Regions from separate parts of the Streptomyces sp. OZ13 genome, predicted to be linked through region 1. Evidence: riboswitches for the same ligand, from Rfam matches in the RefSeq annotation. Region 1 holds a riboswitch; each other region holds the start of a gene.
The links. Region 1 has a riboswitch for cyclic di-AMP ahead of ACTMTU_RS30405 (M23 family metallopeptidase). Riboswitches for the same ligand answer to the same signal wherever they lie in the genome.
Positions count from the first base shown of each region.

Region 2: linked by a shared signal. The riboswitch ahead of ACTMTU_RS19510 (transglycosylase SLT domain-containing protein) and the one ahead of ACTMTU_RS30405 (M23 family metallopeptidase) in region 1 are both predicted to bind cyclic di-AMP.
Region 3: linked by a shared signal. The riboswitch ahead of ACTMTU_RS03845 (M23 family metallopeptidase) and the one ahead of ACTMTU_RS30405 (M23 family metallopeptidase) in region 1 are both predicted to bind cyclic di-AMP.
Region 4: linked by a shared signal. The riboswitch ahead of ACTMTU_RS10305 (M23 family metallopeptidase) and the one ahead of ACTMTU_RS30405 (M23 family metallopeptidase) in region 1 are both predicted to bind cyclic di-AMP.

Region 1 is NZ_JBQHCZ010000018.1:44,537-48,443, reverse strand. Features, by position in the region: gene ACTMTU_RS30410 (M16 family metallopeptidase) at 1-1,200, shown strand, start outside; cyclic di-AMP (ydaO/yuaA leader) riboswitch at 1,428-1,590, shown strand; gene ACTMTU_RS30405 (M23 family metallopeptidase) at 1,604-2,398, shown strand; gene ACTMTU_RS30400 (GntR family transcriptional regulator) at 2,822-3,499, shown strand; gene ACTMTU_RS30395 (HPr family phosphocarrier protein) at 3,689-3,907, opposite strand, start outside.
Region 2 is NZ_JBQHCZ010000008.1:54,431-58,337, reverse strand. Features, by position in the region: gene ACTMTU_RS19510 (transglycosylase SLT domain-containing protein) at 334-1,209, opposite strand; cyclic di-AMP (ydaO/yuaA leader) riboswitch at 1,212-1,372, opposite strand; gene ACTMTU_RS19505 (cellulose binding domain-containing protein) at 1,804-3,907, opposite strand, start outside.
Region 3 is NZ_JBQHCZ010000002.1:33,581-37,487, reverse strand. Features, by position in the region: gene ACTMTU_RS03855 (SAM-dependent methyltransferase) at 1-245, shown strand, start outside; gene ACTMTU_RS03850 (SGNH/GDSL hydrolase family protein) at 597-1,388, opposite strand; gene ACTMTU_RS03845 (M23 family metallopeptidase) at 1,559-2,479, opposite strand; cyclic di-AMP (ydaO/yuaA leader) riboswitch at 2,482-2,657, opposite strand; gene ACTMTU_RS03840 (alpha-galactosidase) at 3,164-3,907, opposite strand, start outside.
Region 4 is NZ_JBQHCZ010000004.1:17,829-21,735, reverse strand. Features, by position in the region: gene ACTMTU_RS10320 (globin domain-containing protein) at 1-102, shown strand, start outside; tRNA gene ACTMTU_RS10315 (tRNA-Met) at 189-262, shown strand; gene ACTMTU_RS10310 (PP2C family protein-serine/threonine phosphatase) at 522-1,625, shown strand; cyclic di-AMP (ydaO/yuaA leader) riboswitch at 1,879-2,035, shown strand; gene ACTMTU_RS10305 (M23 family metallopeptidase) at 2,047-3,090, shown strand; gene ACTMTU_RS10300 (aldo/keto reductase) at 3,218-3,907, shown strand, end outside.

The DNA.
Region 1 (3,907 bases):
GAGGGTCTCGACGGCGTCGCCACGATCATGGCGCGCGCCCTGTCGGAGGGCACGGACAAGCACTCCGCGGAGGAGTTCGCCGCGGAACTGGAGCGTTGCGGCGCCACCCTGGACGCGCACGCCGACCACCCCGGCGTCCGGGTCTCCCTCGAAGTGCCGGTCTCCCGGCTGCACAAGGCGCTCGGGCTGCTCTCCGAGGCACTGATCGCCCCCGCCTTCGAGGCCGGCGAGGTCGAGCGGCTGGTCCGCAACCGCCTCGACGAGATCCCGCACGAGACGGCGAACCCGGGCCGCCGGGCCGCCAAGCAGCTCTCCAAGGAGCTCTTCCCGGCCGAGCTGCGTGTCTCCCGGCCGCGCCAGGGCACGGAGGAGACGGTCGAGCGGATCGACGCGGCCGCCGTACGCGCCTTCTACGAGGCGCATGTACGGCCCGCCACCGCCACCGCGGTGATCGTCGGCGACCTCACCGGCATCGACCTGGACGCCGTCCTCGGCGACACGCTCGGGGCGTGGACGGGCGACAAGGCGGACCCGCGCCCGGTGCCCGCGATCACCGCCGACGACACCGGCCGTGTGGTCATCGTCGACCGCCCCGGTGCGGTGCAGACGCAGCTCCTCATCGGCCGCGTCGGCGGCGACCGCCACGACCGTGTCTGGCCCGCCCAGGTGCTCGGCACGTACTGCCTCGGCGGCACGCTGACCTCCCGCCTCGACCGGGTGCTGCGCGAGGAGAAGGGCTACACCTACGGTGTGCGCGCCTTCGGCCAGGTGCTGCGCTCCGCTCCGGACGGCTCCGGCGCCTCGATGCTCGCCATCAGCGGCTCCGTGGACACGCCCAACACCGGTCCGGCGCTCGATGACCTGTGGAAGGTGCTCCGTACGCTCGCTGCCGAGGGGCTCACGGACGCCGAGCGGGACGTCGCCGTGCAGAACCTGGTGGGCGTCGCCCCGCTGAAGTACGAGACGGCGGCGTCCGTGGCGGCCACGCTGGCCGACCAGGTCGAGCAGCACCTCCCGGACGACTACCAGGCACAGATGTACCTGCGTCTGGCGGAGACGGGCACGGTGGAGGCGACCGCGGCGGTCGTCAACGCCTTCCCGGTCGACCGGCTGGTGACGGTGCTCGTCGGCGACGCGTCGCAGATCGAGGAGCCGGTGAAGGCCCTCGGCATCGGTGAAGTGAGGGTCGTCACGGGCTGATCGGACGCCCCCCGGCGAGGACGACTCAAAAACGCGCATTGCGCGCGAACGGAACCCCGGCTTCGAATCGTTTGCCGGGGTTCCGTTCTATGTCCGATTTGCAGGACTGAGTGCCTGTCTGCCCTGTGGCATGCGCTACAAAACGGGCTGTCTGTTTGGTGATTGACGAACGGGTTGCCTAGCGTCGGTCCGGCTGTCCGCCTGGAGATCGTCGCGCCCGCGGCATCGGGCAGCCATCGCCGAGTCCCCGTCAGGCGCGAGCCTGGGGAGCCGGGGACCCACGTAGTCCCTGGGGTGAATCGGCCCTCCTTCGCCCGCGCGGAGGGGGCCGTAGGAGACCTTCCTGCTCCGAACCCGTCAGCTAACCCGGTAGGCGAGAAGGAAGGAAAGGACCAGCCTCTTCATGGCGTTCACCCGTGCCACCGGGAAGCATCGTGCCCCGAGCCGCCTGACGCGCAGGAGCGCGAACCTGGCCGGCGTCGCCGCCCTCGCCACCACCGGCGTCATCGGAACCCTCGCCTCCCCGGCGCTCGCCGCCGACACCGAGGCCCCCTCCGTCGAGGACACCGGCCTCACCCAGATCGTCTCCATGGGGTCGCTCGCCGACGAGATAGCCGACCAGGCCGCCGCCCAGGAGAGGGAGGCCCAGGAGGCCGCCGCCAAGGCCAGGGCGCAGGCGAAGGCCGAGGCCGAGGCGAAGGCGGAAGCCAGGCGCAAGGCCGAGGCGCGCGCCAAGGAGGCCCGCGAGGCCAAGGAGCGCGCCGCCCGCGAGGCCGAGCGCAAGCGGCTGAACTCCTTCCGGCTCCCGATCGCCGGTTCGTACGTGACCACCGGTTACCAGACCGGCGGAGCCCTCTGGTCCTCCGGCAGCCACTCCGGCGTCGACTTCCGCGCCGCCTCCGGCAGTTCCGTCGTGTCCGTCGGCTCCGGCACCGTCGTCGAGGCGGGCTGGGGCGGCGCGTACGGCAACAACGTCGTCATCCGGATGAACGACGGCACGTACACCCAGTACGGCCACCTGTCGTCCATCGGCGTCTCCGTCGGCCAGCAGGTCGCCCCCGGCCAGCAGATCGGCCTGTCCGGCTCGACCGGCAACTCGACCGGGCCGCACCTGCACTTCGAGGCCCGGACCACCGCCGAGTACGGCTCCGACATCGACCCGGTCGCCTACCTGCGCTCGCACGGCGTCGACGTCTGACCCTCGACCGCCCCCGGGCCCGCGCTCACCGTTCCGGCGCCCGGGCCGTGTTCGGCCCCACGTCCGGCGCCCGCGCCGCAGCCGCGCCCGGGCCGCACTCGTGGCGCCGTCCCGGCGCCCGAGACCCCCGTTCGGCGCGCGACCCGGCCGTCACGGATCCGCGGCCGCATGCTGCCGCGGATCCGTGACGGCCGGGTCGCGCCCACCGTCCGGCGCCCCGCGCTTCGTCTTCGAAGGCCCCCGGCTTCGCCGGGGGCCTTCTGCGCATTCCGCGGCGTTTCGGCCATTGAGTGATTGCCGTCTCCGTCAAGAGACTTCCATGGTTTTCACCCTGGCGTCGGAAAACCGCGTTCATTGCAATAGAGTCACGGGAACACGCGTCAATCGGCTGCGTTTCGCTCGGATCAATGCGGAGGTTCGGTCATGCGTATTCCCGCGCACTCGGTATGCACGGCGATCCGCGACGACATCGTCTCCGGGGTCCACGAGCGCGGCAGCCGGCTCACGGAGGAACACCTGGCACGCCGCTACGGCGTCTCCCGCGTCCCGGTGCGCGAGGCGCTGCGCACCCTGGAGTCGGAGGGCTTCGTCGTGACCCGCCGGCACGCCGGCGCCTGTGTGGCGGAGCCGACGGAGCAGGAGGCCGCCGACCTCCTGGAGATCCGTATGCTGCTGGAGCCGCTGGGCGCGGCGCGCGCCGCGCAGCGCCGCACGGAAGCGCATCTGCGGGTGCTGCGCGGCCTGGTGAGACTCGGTCAGGAGCGGGCGCGCCGGGGACAGGGCGAGGACTTGCGCTCGCTCGGCTCCTGGTTCCACGAGACGCTCGCGCAGTCCTGCGACAGTCCCGGGCTGACCGCGCTGCTGACCCAGTTGCGGCACAAGATCGCCTGGATGTACTCGGTGGAGCAGCCTCTCGCCCCGGTCGAGTCATGGGCGGAGCACGGCGCGATCGTCGACGCCGTGGCGCGCGGTGACGCGGAGCGGGCGCGCGCGCTGACGGCCGCGCACGCCGAGCGTGCCGCCGCGGCGCACCGGTTGCGCCGCACCGTGCGGGTGAGGACTTCGCAACATGCCGTAAACACCACGAGCGGCCGGAATTAACAGAGGGCGTATACAAAAGAAGGCGTGATGGGGTCGGCCTCTTCCCTGTTTTATTTTCCGTCCGAGCCCGGAACGCGAAATACCGAACGTGGTCCTGAAATGCAGAACCGCGGTGCTCCGGACCCGGAACACCGCGGCTTTTTCTGTGAATGGCGACGGGCGTCAGGGCCCGCCGGGCCCGGACCGTCCTCAGACCGTCTCGGGAAGCTCGTCGAGACCCTCGGCCACCAGCTTGGCCAGGCGGTCGAGGGCCGCCTCGGCGCCGTCCGCGTCGGAAGCGAGGACGATCTCCTCGCCACCCTGGGCGCCCAGGCCGAGCACGGCGAGCATCGAGGCCGCGTTGACCGGATTGCCGTCGGTCTTGGCGATCGTCACAGGGACGCCGGCAGCCGTCGCGGCACGGACGAA
Region 2 (3,907 bases), on a different contig from region 1:
GCCCGGTCGCTTCCCGCCGGTGCCGCTCGCGTCGGCCTCCCGGTGCCGCGCGGGCTCCTCCCTGCCGCCCGGCACCCTCATCTCACCGGCGAACAGGACCACGGGCAAGGGCCACGTGCGGGGCGCGTACAAGGCACGTGCGGGCGGGCACGCCGTCTCGGGCGGCACGCGCGGCGCTGCGGCACGTGCGGGGCACGCTCGTTTCGTGCGGCACGTGCGGCACGTGCGGCCGGTTCCGGACACGGCCACGGGCCGGTGCCCGGAACGCCGTGGGGCGTCCCGGGCACCGGCCCGTCAGGTCTGGTCGGCCGGTCGGCCGCCGCGCGGGTCCCGTCAGTAGGGGCCGTTCACGTTGTCGATCGAGCCGTACCGGTCGGCGGCGTAGTTGCACGCGGCGGTGATGTTGGCGACCGGGTCGTACAGGTCGAAGGACGTGCCCTCGACGTGGTAGGCGTCGAAGGTGGGCTGGATGACCTGGAGCAGGCCCTTGGAGGGCGTGCCGTTGACGGCGTTGATGTCCCAGTTGTTGATGGCCAGCGGGTTGCCGGAGGACTCACGCATGATGTTGCGGTGGATGCCTTCGTAGCTTCCCGGGATGCCGTGCTGGGCCATGATGTCCAGCGACTCGCGGATCCAGCCGTCGAGGTTGTTGGCGTAGGCCGGCTTCGCGGGGGCCGCGGCGGCCTGGACCGCCGGGGCGCTCGTGCGCTCGGAGCGGTCCGCGCGGGCGGTGTCGGCGGCGCGCTCGGACGTCTCGGCCTCTTCCGTGGCCTTCGGAGCGGCCTTCTCCTTGGCCTGCGGCTTCGCCTTCGGCTCGGCCTCGGCCTCGGCCTTGGCGCCGATCGTCAGCTGGAGACCGGGGTGAATCAGCGCCGGGTCCGCTCCGACGGCCTTCCGGTTGTCCTTGTAGAGCTGCTTCCAGCCGCCGTTCAGAGAATGCTCTTCGGCGATCTTGTAAAGCGAGTCACCGGCGACCACGGAATACGTGACGGTGCCGGCCTTCTGCGCGACGGCCTGCGCGGCCGCGGCGAAGGTCGTGGCGGGAGCGACGGTCCGCTCCACCACGGCGGGGGCCGCCGCGGGTGCCGCCTGAGCAGCGGTGCCGCCGATGAGCGGCAGGGCGAGCGCGGCGCCGCCCGTGCCGGCTGCGACGAATCCACGGGTCAGCGAACGGGACTTGGGACGACGGTGCTTACCCTTTGCGGGCATGGCGAATTCCTCTCCGTCGCCTGCGAGGTGAGCTGTCGGGTTCGGGCTGGAGATGCCCGGCCGCAGGTGAATGCGGCTTAACCCCGAGCCGTTCCGGATTCCGGTACGGCGACTTACCTGGTTCCCCCGCTCCTGCCGTACGTGAAGTGAGTGCGGTTGCGGATTCCGGACGGCGGCAGGATTCGGCGGTCCACCCGGATTGACGGTGACCGTAAGCGAGAGCGTCCCCGGGAAACAAGTGCCGAATTCCACATCACAATCCGAATGGGGCTTCCTCGCGCGGATTTTCAATTTGTCAGTTCCGCGTCAAAGAACTCAAAGCCCTTACCGGGAAAGGGAAGCACCTCTTCCGGCATCCTCGCCACGGTGACCGGCCGGGTGACCGACATCACGGGCTCCCTGTGCAACCATCCTGACCGCCATAGCCCTACAAGAACGCCAACTCACAACAACAAGGCCCAATTAGACTTAACGAGCAAGACGGTAAAACAAGCCATATAGGACATCCGGTGCCGAACGTGCCCTCCAGAAGGGGCCGATCGGCCACGGGTCCCGGCCGCCACATCCGCCGACCGGGACCCGGGCCTCGCGTCCTCAGCCCCCTGTGGTGCAGGTCTCACCGCCCGAGGTGAAGGCGGCCGGTGCGGTGTTGCGGCCCGACCAGCTGCCGGTGAATCCGAAGGACACCGACGCGCCCGCGGCCACCTTGCCGTTCCAGGAGACGTTCTCGGCCGTCACCTCGGCGCCGCTCTGGCGGTGGGCGGCGTTCCACATCTGGCCGACCGTCTGCCCGTCGGGGAAGCTCCACCGCAGCTGCCAGCCGTCCAGGGCGGCGCTGCCCGAATTGGTCAGCGTGACATCGGCCTGGAAGCCGCCGGACCACTGGTTGGTGATCTTGTAGGCGACCGAGCATCGCGCGTCCCCCGGCGGGTCCGGGTCGGGGTCGGGCCCCGGACCGGGGTCGGTGCCGCCACCGTCCGACGACTCGCCGTACTGGATGCCGCGCCCGTTGGTCGACACGTACACCCGCCCGTAGACCCGCGGGTCGCCGGTGATCGAGGCGCCGGTCCAGCCCCACTGGTGCGCGTCGTCGTTGATCCGCGTCCAGTCGGCGCCGCCGTTCGTGGACCGGAAGATGCCGCGCACCCCGCCGATCTTCGCGCTGACGAAGATCGTCTGGTACGAGGCGCCGGGAGCCGCCTTGCCGAAGCCCACGGCGTCCGCCTGCTCGACCCCCTCGACCTTCCGGAAGGTCACGCCCGAGTCGGTCGAGTGCCACAGTCCGTACGTCCCTGAGGCCGTGCCGCCCGCGAGCCACACGTCGCCCTCCACGCCGGGCACGGCCTTGAAGCGGACGTTGCCCTCCTGCGGCAGACCGCTCGACGCCCTCGCGGTGAACGTGGCGCCGCCGTCCTGCGACACGTAGAAGGTGCCGGCCTTGTACCCGTAGAACTTCTTCGGGTTCTTACGGTCCGACTCCACCGTCGCGCCGGCGGGGATCCCGGTGGACGCCTTCCACGAGCTGCCGTACCCGGTGGTGTGGTGCACGCCGGTGCCGTCCGGGCTCCAGACGAAGCCGCTGCCGTCCGCGGCGGCGGCGACCGTTCCTCCGCCCGTCACGCCGGCAGGCTGCGAGGCCTGGAACCAGTTGGCCCCGTTGTCCGTGGAGAAGCCGATGTGCGGGGCGGCGTCGGCGTTTCCGACCCGTACGACCGTGGCGGGCGCCGCCTCCGCGAAGTCCAGGCTCGTGGTCGACGAGAGGTTCGGGGAGGTGAACATCAGAGGCGGCACGGCGCCGAGGTCGGTGTGCCGGAAGCCGCCGATGTCACCGAGGGCGCTCAGCAGCGGCGCGCCCGACGGCGGGCTCACCAGGTCGTTGACGGCCGTCTCCTCGAGCCCCTTCACCATGGGCGTGATGGTGATCCGTCCGCCGGAGTCCCAGGTCCGCAGGTTCTCCGTGCCGTAGATCGTGGCTCCCGTGCCGTACATCATCCGGTCCGAGTCGAACGGGTCGATCTCCAGGGCCTCCGTCATCCAGCCCAGCTTGGGCGTGACCTCGGGAGGGGAGGGGTTCGCGCCCCAGGAGAGCCAGGGCACGGACGAGATGTCCTGCGTGTAGCGGAAGGAGCGGTCGGGGTAGCTGGTGTAGTCCCAGGCCCTGGTCCAGGTCTCACCGCTGTCCGTGGAACGGAAGATCTGCGTGTCGGGCCACCAGGAGCTGTAGGCCGTGGCCATCAGGGTGCCGGGCCGCTGCCGGTCGACGCTCAGCCCGCTGAAGCCGGAGTAGGTGTCGGCCTCGGCGGTCGGGCTGGTGTCCTTCCACTCGCCGGTCGCCGTGTCGTAGCGCGCGATGCGGCCCTTGGCCCCGTCGTACGGGCCGCCGGTGTCGCTCAGGGTCAGATGGAGATGGCCGGTGGCGGAATCGAGGACGCCCTTGTGGGCCAGATAACCCGTCGGCTGTCCGGGGATCCGCGACCAGGTGGCACCACCGTCCGTCGAGCGGTAGACGGTGTTCTCCTTGTCGGCGACTCCGACGTAGATGATCTTCGTGGCGCTGCCCGCGCTGCCGGAGCGCTCGTCGAAGGTCACCCACACGACGCCCTGGTTGTCGTTCGCGTAGCCGCTGCTGTCGGTGGGGTCCTGGGCGTAGTTGCCGGGGTTCGGGAAGGCGGTCACCTTCGACCAGGTCACTCCCGAG
Region 3 (3,907 bases), on a different contig from region 1:
CGGACCTGATCGGGCAGTTCCAGGATCTCGGGTACGACGTCGTGGAGATGATGCTGGCCGACCAGGACAGCTGGGACCGGTACGCCGCGGCCCAGTGGCTCAACCTGCGCCGCTGGCTCGACCGGAACCCGGACGACGAACTGGCCCCCGAGGTACGGGAGGAACTCACCAACGAGCCCGCCCGCTACGCGCGCTGCACACGTGAGTATCTCGGCTGGGGAGTCTTCGCCCTCATGAAGCGCTGATGCTCCCGTCCCGTGCGGGGCCCGGACGTCACACCGTCCGGGCCCCGCACGGGACGCTGCTACGGGGGTGGGCGGCCGGGGTTCACGCACACGGCCGCTGCCGTGGCGGTGCTCGCGGTGCCGCACCTGGCGACCGGCCGCGCGGGCCCTCCCCTCAGTGGGTGCGCGGCACGCTCCGGACGGCCCATGCCGGTGAACGCGAGGGTGGCGAGGCGACCAGGGACCAGCAGGGCCGGGCCCGGCGCCCGGGCCGCCGACGTCGTCCTGGGCGGGGCAGAAGTCCGGCGGTTGCCGGGCGGTCCGCCACACCGGCGCCGCCTCGGCGATCCGGGCCCCGGACCGCCGTGCGCCTCAGAGTGGCAGCAGGTCGGGGCGCTTGGCCTCCACATGATCGCCGGAGCTCTCGCCGCGGAGCCGCCGCCCGATCCAGGGCACCAGATACTCGCGCGCCCACTGGATGTCGTCCCGGCGCACCTCGAGCGTCCCTCGCGGGGGCAGCGGCGGCCACGGCTGGTCGGGGTCGGCGGGCACCTCGATCCCGAGGACCTGAGCGGCGCGCAGCGCGACCCTGGTGTGCCCCTCGGGCGACAGGTGGAGCCGGTCGGCGTCCCAAGCCCGCCGGTCCTGGACGGACTTGAGCGACCACAGGTCCAGCACGGGGCAGTCGTAGCGGTCGGCGATGGCCCGTACGTGGGCGGTGTACGTGGCGATCTTGCCGCGCAGATGCCGCAGGACCGGCACGTCCCGGGTGTCGAAGCCGGTGGTCACCATGACGGTGCCGACCGAGCCGGCGAGGTCGGCCACCGCGCGTTCGAAGCGTTCCGCGACGTCGTCGGGGTCGGAGCCGGGCCGGATGATGTCGTTGCCGCCGGCGCAGAAGGTCACCAGGTCCGGCGCGAGCTCGCGCGCCCTCGGCACCTGCTCCTCGACGATCTGGTCGAGGAGGCGGCCGCGTACGGCGAGGTTGGCGTACCGGAAGGAGTGCTCCGGCATCCGGTCGGCGAGCAGGACGGCGAACCGGTCCGCCCATCCGACGAATCTCCCGTCGGGCCCCGGGTCCCCCACGCCCTCGGTGAAGCTGTCACCGATCGCCGCGTACGACCCGAATACGCCACTGTTCTCTGTTCTCGAATCGTCTGCCACGGGAGCACATCTTTCCTTCACTGATGTGACCTACGCGACCGTAAGGAGGGGTTGACGCGCCGTGATCTTTACCACCCGTCAAATTCCGGCCGGGCCGGAATACGCGGAAGCCCCCGCTCCGCCTGATGCGGAACGGGGACTCACCGGTGGACCGGGTGCGACCGGACGGCTCAGAGGGAGACGCCGTGCTCACGCAGGTAGGCCAGCGGGTCGATGTCCGAACCGTACGAGGAGCCGGTGCGGACCTCGAAGTGCAGGTGCGGACCGGAGGAGTTGCCGGTCGAACCCGACAGTCCGATCTGCTGACCACCGGTCACCGACTGCCCGCTGGAGACGGCGAGCGAGGAGAGGTGGGCGTACTGGGAGTAGGTCCCGTCCGTGTGCTGGATGACGACCTCGTTGCCGTAGGCGCCGCCCCAGCCGGCGGAGACGACGGTACCCGCGCCGATGGCCTTGACGGAGCTGCCGGTGGGGGCGGCGAAGTCGACACCGGTGTGGTAACCGCTGGACCACATGGCACCGGACGCCCGGTACGGGGTGGTGACGCCCGCGTCGACGGGGGCGCTGAAGCCGGAACCGGACGCAGTGGTCGCGGCCTCCTTGGCGGGGGCCTCGGCCTTCGGCGCCTCGGCCTCCGGCGCGGCGGACCGCGAGTCGTCGCGCGACGGGCGGGACTGGGACTCGGAGCGGGGCTCCGGGTCGTTCGTCGCCTTGTTCTTCGCGCCGATCGTCAGCTCCAGACCCGGGTGGATCAGCGACGGGTCGGCACCGATGACACGGCGGTTGTCGTTGAAGAGCTGCTTCCAGCCGCCGCGGACGTCCTGCTCGTCGGCGATCTTCGACAGGTAGTCCCCGGCGACGACCGTGTAGGTCTTCGGTGCCTTCTTGGCGGCCGGGGCCGCCGCGGGTGCGGAGGCCGGGGCCGCGGCGGCGGCCTTCTCCGCTGGGGCCGGGGCCGCCGCCGGGGCGGCATTGGCCGTGGTGGCGCCGAACAGCGGGAGCGCGATGGCGGCGCCACCCGTACCGGCGACGACGAAGCCGCGGGTGATCGGGTTGGTCTTGGGACGGCGGTGCTTACCCTTCGCGGGCATGGCGCATTCCTCTCCGGCGCCTGCGAGGTGAGCTGTCGGGTTCGGGCTGGAGATGCCCGGTCGCACACTTGGTGCTACTTCACCCCAAGCCGTCCGGATTGTCCGGATACGGCGTACTACCTGGGTCCCCCGCTCCTGCCACGCGTGGATAGGTTCGAATTCCGGGCGGCGGCAGGATTAGGCGGTCCGTCCGGATTGAGCGTGACCGTAGGCGAGTCGGGCAGCGCGGGACAAGCCACGATTTTCCACGATCAATGACCGGCGCCCCGCCCTCGCGGATTCCCGGTCACCCTCCGTCGACAAGGGGCGGCCAATCGCCTTGCCGACCAAGGAATTCACATCAGCGCCACGGCCACAGAACGTCACGGATATGACGCTGCTCACGGGCCGGCGACCATCTCCCCTTCTTACGGGGCACGTTATGCGCAACCATCCAATTCGGACAGAAGGATCATTTAGCCACCTAATCCCGCACTTGCCCATCAAATCCCGCCACCCTTGCCCCACTTCGCCGTCCGGCGACTGAAGCCGTGACACCTGTCACTTCCGGCTCCCCGGACCGGGGCTCCCTCCCATCGCCCCCCGCGCCTTCTGCGCTCCGCCCGTTTCCGCGCCACCGGCCGGCCGGCCCCCTTTCGCAATTCCCCTGCTCGCTTGCGCGTAAGGCGAATTGGAACCGGTGGATCACATCCGCCGGAGCCGGATCACAGTGGCGTCGAGATCGCCCTTCAGTCCGGTGTGAATTCCGTGGTGAAGCAGCACCCCGCCCTGGTGGACCGCTCCGGTGTCCGCACACACGTAGGCCGCCGTCGCCTCGACGCCGCGCAGCCGGAGCGCCGGCGGCCGCTCGCCGTAGCGCTGGGCCTGGAGCAGCGCGAGCACCACCGTCTCGTCGCCCCGTACGTACTGCACGGCGCTGAGACCGCCCTGCGGGGTCCGCAGCCGGTACAGCTCGCCGTGCTGGACCACCGGCCTGATCTCCTTGTAGAGCCGGACCCAGTCGCGCGCCTCCGCCAGCTCCGCCTCGCTCCAGGCCGAGAGGTCTCCCCCGACGCCCAGCACGCCGGCCATGGCGCTCACGAACCGGAAGCGCAGACTGCTGCGGCGACCGTTGAGCTGGACGTTGGGGCTGTCGGTGACCCATGCCGCCATGACCCGGGCCGGGTGCAGCTGGCTGAAGCCGTGCTGGACGGTGAGCCGGTCCAGCGGGTCGGTGTTGTCCGACGTCCACACCTGGTCGGTGCGGGCGAGGACTCCCAGATCGATCCTGCCGCCCCCGCCGGAGCAGGACTCGAAGGCGACGGAGGGATGCGCCGCCCGCAGCCGGTCCAGCAGACCGTAGAAGCCTTCGACGTGCTCGGCCCACAGCTTCTGCGGGTACGGCTCCCCCGGCCAGCCCGCATCGGTGAAGCAGCGGTTGAAGTCCCA
Region 4 (3,907 bases), on a different contig from region 1:
TTCATGCGCTCCGTACGGGATGAGCTGCTGCGCCGGGGCGTTCCCGCCGCGGCCGTGCACTACGAGGTTTTCGGGCCCGATCTCTGGCTCGGTCAGGAGTAGCCGACGACAATTTTCCGGCCTTCTCCCGGCGCTGCTCGTAATTGGTACGGATCTTGCTCTGCATGGCGTAAGGTTGTGTTCACCGACGCGGGGTGGAGCAGCTCGGTAGCTCGCTGGGCTCATAACCCAGAGGTCGCAGGTTCAAATCCTGTCCCCGCTACTGATGACACCGGCCCGGTGGTCGATCGAGAAGATCGACCACCGGGCCGGTGGCTTTTTCCGGCAGCGTTCCGATCGTCGCCCGGTCGGGCGACCGGAAGTCGCCCCGCGGCGCGTCGGCCTTCAGCCTGAGGGGGGCGCGGTACTGTCCGCAGCCGTCAGCGGACCCGGTAGGACCCGGCAGGAGACCACCTTTGGGCCAGGAGTGGCGAGATCAGGGCGGCGCCAGAAGAGCCCCGTGGTTCGTCCGCGTGTTGCCCATGGCGATGATCGTCGGCGGGGTGGTCTTCGACGTTCTGACCCCGCCCCGGTTCACCGCCGTACCTCTCTATGCGGCCGCCCCGCTCGTCGCGGCGCCTGTCCTGTCATGGATGGCGACCCTGCTGACCGGGATCGCCGCGGTTCTGGCGCTGAGCGTCCTCCATGCCGTCAACAGAAGCTTCTGGCAGATCACGGTCCTCACCGAGACGACCACGGTGGTCACCGTCGTCGCACTTGCGCTGTTCATCAACATCCTCGTGCGGCGCAGCGGTGAGCGGCTCGCCTCGGCCCGGGTGATCGCCGAGACCGCGCAGCGGGCCGTCCTGCCCGCGCCGGCCGACCGGATCGGCGGTCTGTACATCGCCGCCCGGTACGAGGCGGCGCAGGCGGGCGCGTTCATCGGCGGTGACCTCTTCGCGGTGCAGGACACCCCTCACGGCGTGCGCCTCCTCGTCGGCGATGTGCGGGGCAAAGGGCTGGGGGCGGTGGGGACCGTGGCCGTGCTCATCGGCGCCTTCCGCGAGGCCGCGGAGCAGGAGCACTCGCTGGAGGGCGTGGCGCAGCGGTTGGAGCGGGCGCTCAAGCGGGAAGGCACCAGGCGGGAGGGGCTGGACGCCGTGGAGGGGTTCACCACCGCCGTTCTGGGCGAGATCCCGCGCGGCCGGGCCCTGGTGCGCCTGGTGAACCGGGGGCATCCCGAGCCCTTGGTGCTGCACGCCGACGGCGCTCTGGACGTCCTCGGGCCGGCGCAGGCCGCGCTGCCGCTGGGGATGGGCGACCTGGCGGCGTGGCCGGACCGGGCGGACGAGTACCCGCTGCCCGACGGGGCGACGCTGCTGCTCTACACGGACGGGGTGACGGAGGCGCGGGACGCTCGCGGCGTCTTCTACGACCCGGTGGAACGGCTCGCGGGGCGTCTCTTCCCGGGGCCGGCGGAGCTGCTGGACGCGCTCGTCGACGACGTACGGCGGTACACCGGCGGCGGTTCGAGCGACGACATGGCGCTGCTGGCGGTCGGCAGGCCTGCGGAAGGGCAGCCGGAACGACGCAGGACGGTGCCGGTGGTTCCGCCGGAGCCGGACGGCCGCGGCAGGCCCGCGTGACATCACGGCCCTGATACGGGTGGTGCGCACGCTCCGTAGTCGAAGGGGAGCCGTCCGCATAACATTTGATACACCGTCAGAACTGTGACTGCCTCTGGCGTTTGATCAACTCGCCCGGTTCCGGCCGACTCTGTCCGGGTAAGTCCCGGGCGAAGTCGTTAATGATCACCCGGAACAGCTTGGAATCCGGCCCCGGCGTCTATTAACGTTCGATAACGCAGTGCGGTCGTCCCAGCCGTCGCAGAGGCGGCGCCGTGCGCACGTGCCGAATCCCGTAAGGGAACCGGGGAACCACTAATTGGGGTGAATCGGTCACCCTTTGCCGCTCTGTCCGCGGTCGAGGGCGCCCGTAGGAGACCTTCCTGCTCCGAACCCGTCAGCTAACCCGGTAGGCGAGAAGGAAGGAAAGGAGTACGCCTTCGTGGCGTCCAACATGCCTGCCCCCGAGGCCCGCTTCGCGTCCGAACGTTTCAGTACCGACGCCCCCGAGCGGACTTGGGAGGAGTGGAACCCCACAGAGGACTCCGTCCGCCCCGTGCGCGGCCGGCACCGTGTCATCAAGCAGCGCGGCGGAATCGCCCGCAGCTCCACGGTGCTCGGAGTCGGCGTCATCGCCGCGGTCGGCGCGGGTGGCATAGCCACCGCGCAGGACAAGCCGGCGGTCTCCATCTCCCTTCCCGATTCCATCGCGGACAAGCTTCCCGACGCGAAGTCGCTTCCCGGCGTGGGATCCCTGATCTCCGACTCGGACGACTCCGACGGCGATGTGCACGCCGCGCCGCTCACCGCCGCGACCACGGTCGCCGACAGCGGCGCCGGCCAGGCTCAGGCCGCCGGCTCCGGCGAGGCCCTGCGCGCCCGGATCCTCCAGCAGGCCGAGCAGCAGCAGGCAGAGGCCGACGCCGAGGCGAAGGCGGCCGCGGAGGCGCTTGCCGCCGAGCAGGCGGCGGCCGCAGCCGAGAAGCAGCAGAGCGCGGCCGAGGCCAAGGCCGCCGAGGAGAAGCGCAAGGCGGAGGAGGCCGCGCGTGCGGCGGCGGAGGCGGCGCGTCTCGCCGAGCTCGCCCGCAGCTTCTCCCTTCCGACCTCCTCCTACACGATCACCTCCACCTACGGTGAGTCCGGCGCGATGTGGTCCTCCGGCCAGCACACCGGCCTGGACTTCGCGGCACCGACCGGGACCCCGGTCAAGGCGGTGCACGGCGGCACGGTCAAGTCCGCAGGCTGGTCCGGTTCCTACGGCTACCGCATCGTCCTCGAACTCGAGGACGGCACCGAGGTCCTGTACGCCCACCTCTCCTCGATGACGGCGAGCGCGGGCCAGCAGGTGTCCACCGGCGAGACGATCGGGCGCGTCGGCGCGACCGGTAACGTCACCGGCCCGCACCTGCACCTCGAGGTGCACACCGCCGGCGGCGCGGGCATCGACCCGATGGCGTGGCTGCGCGGCAAGGGCCTCACGCTCTGATCCCTGCCCGGTACGGGTCGCGGTAAGTCCCGTACCGGGCACATCCATGTCTCCGGAGCCCTGGCGCACACCCCCCGACGCCAGGGCTGCCGGAATAGCCGGTACGGGCACGGCCGTTGATCACCGCATGACCTCTCTGCGCACCCTCGGTTCCTCCGGCCTGACCGTCTTCCCGCTCGCTCTCGGCGGCAACGTCTTCGGCTGGACGGCCGACGAGGCGCGGACCTTCGCGGTCCTCGACGCGTACACCGCCGCGGGCGGCAACTTCGTCGACACAGCCGACAGCTACTCCTCGTGGGCCCCCGGGAACGAGGGCGGCGAGTCGGAGACCCTCATCGGCAAGTGGCTCGCGGCCCGCGGCAACCGCTCCGAAGTCGTCGTCGCCACCAAGGTCGGCGCCCACCCCCGCCACAAGGGTCTCTCCGCCACCACGCTCAAGGCGGCTGCGGAGGAGTCGCTCACCCGGCTGGGCACCGACCACATCGACCTCTACTACACCCACTTCGACGACCCGTCCGTGCCCGTCGAGGAGATCATCACCGCCCTCGACCAGCTGGTGAAGGACGGCAAGGTGCGCGCGATCGCCGCCTCCAACATCAGCGCCGAACGGCTCCGGGCGTCCCTGGACTTCTCCGAGCGGGAGGGCCTCGCCCGCTATGTGGCGCTGCAGCCCCACTACAACCTGGTCTCACGCCGCACCTACGAGGGCGAACTCCAGGACACCGCCGCCCGCGCCGGCCTCGCCGCCGTCCCCTACTACGCGCTCGCGTCGGGCTTCCTCACCGGCAAGTACCGGCCCGGCACCACGGTGGACAGT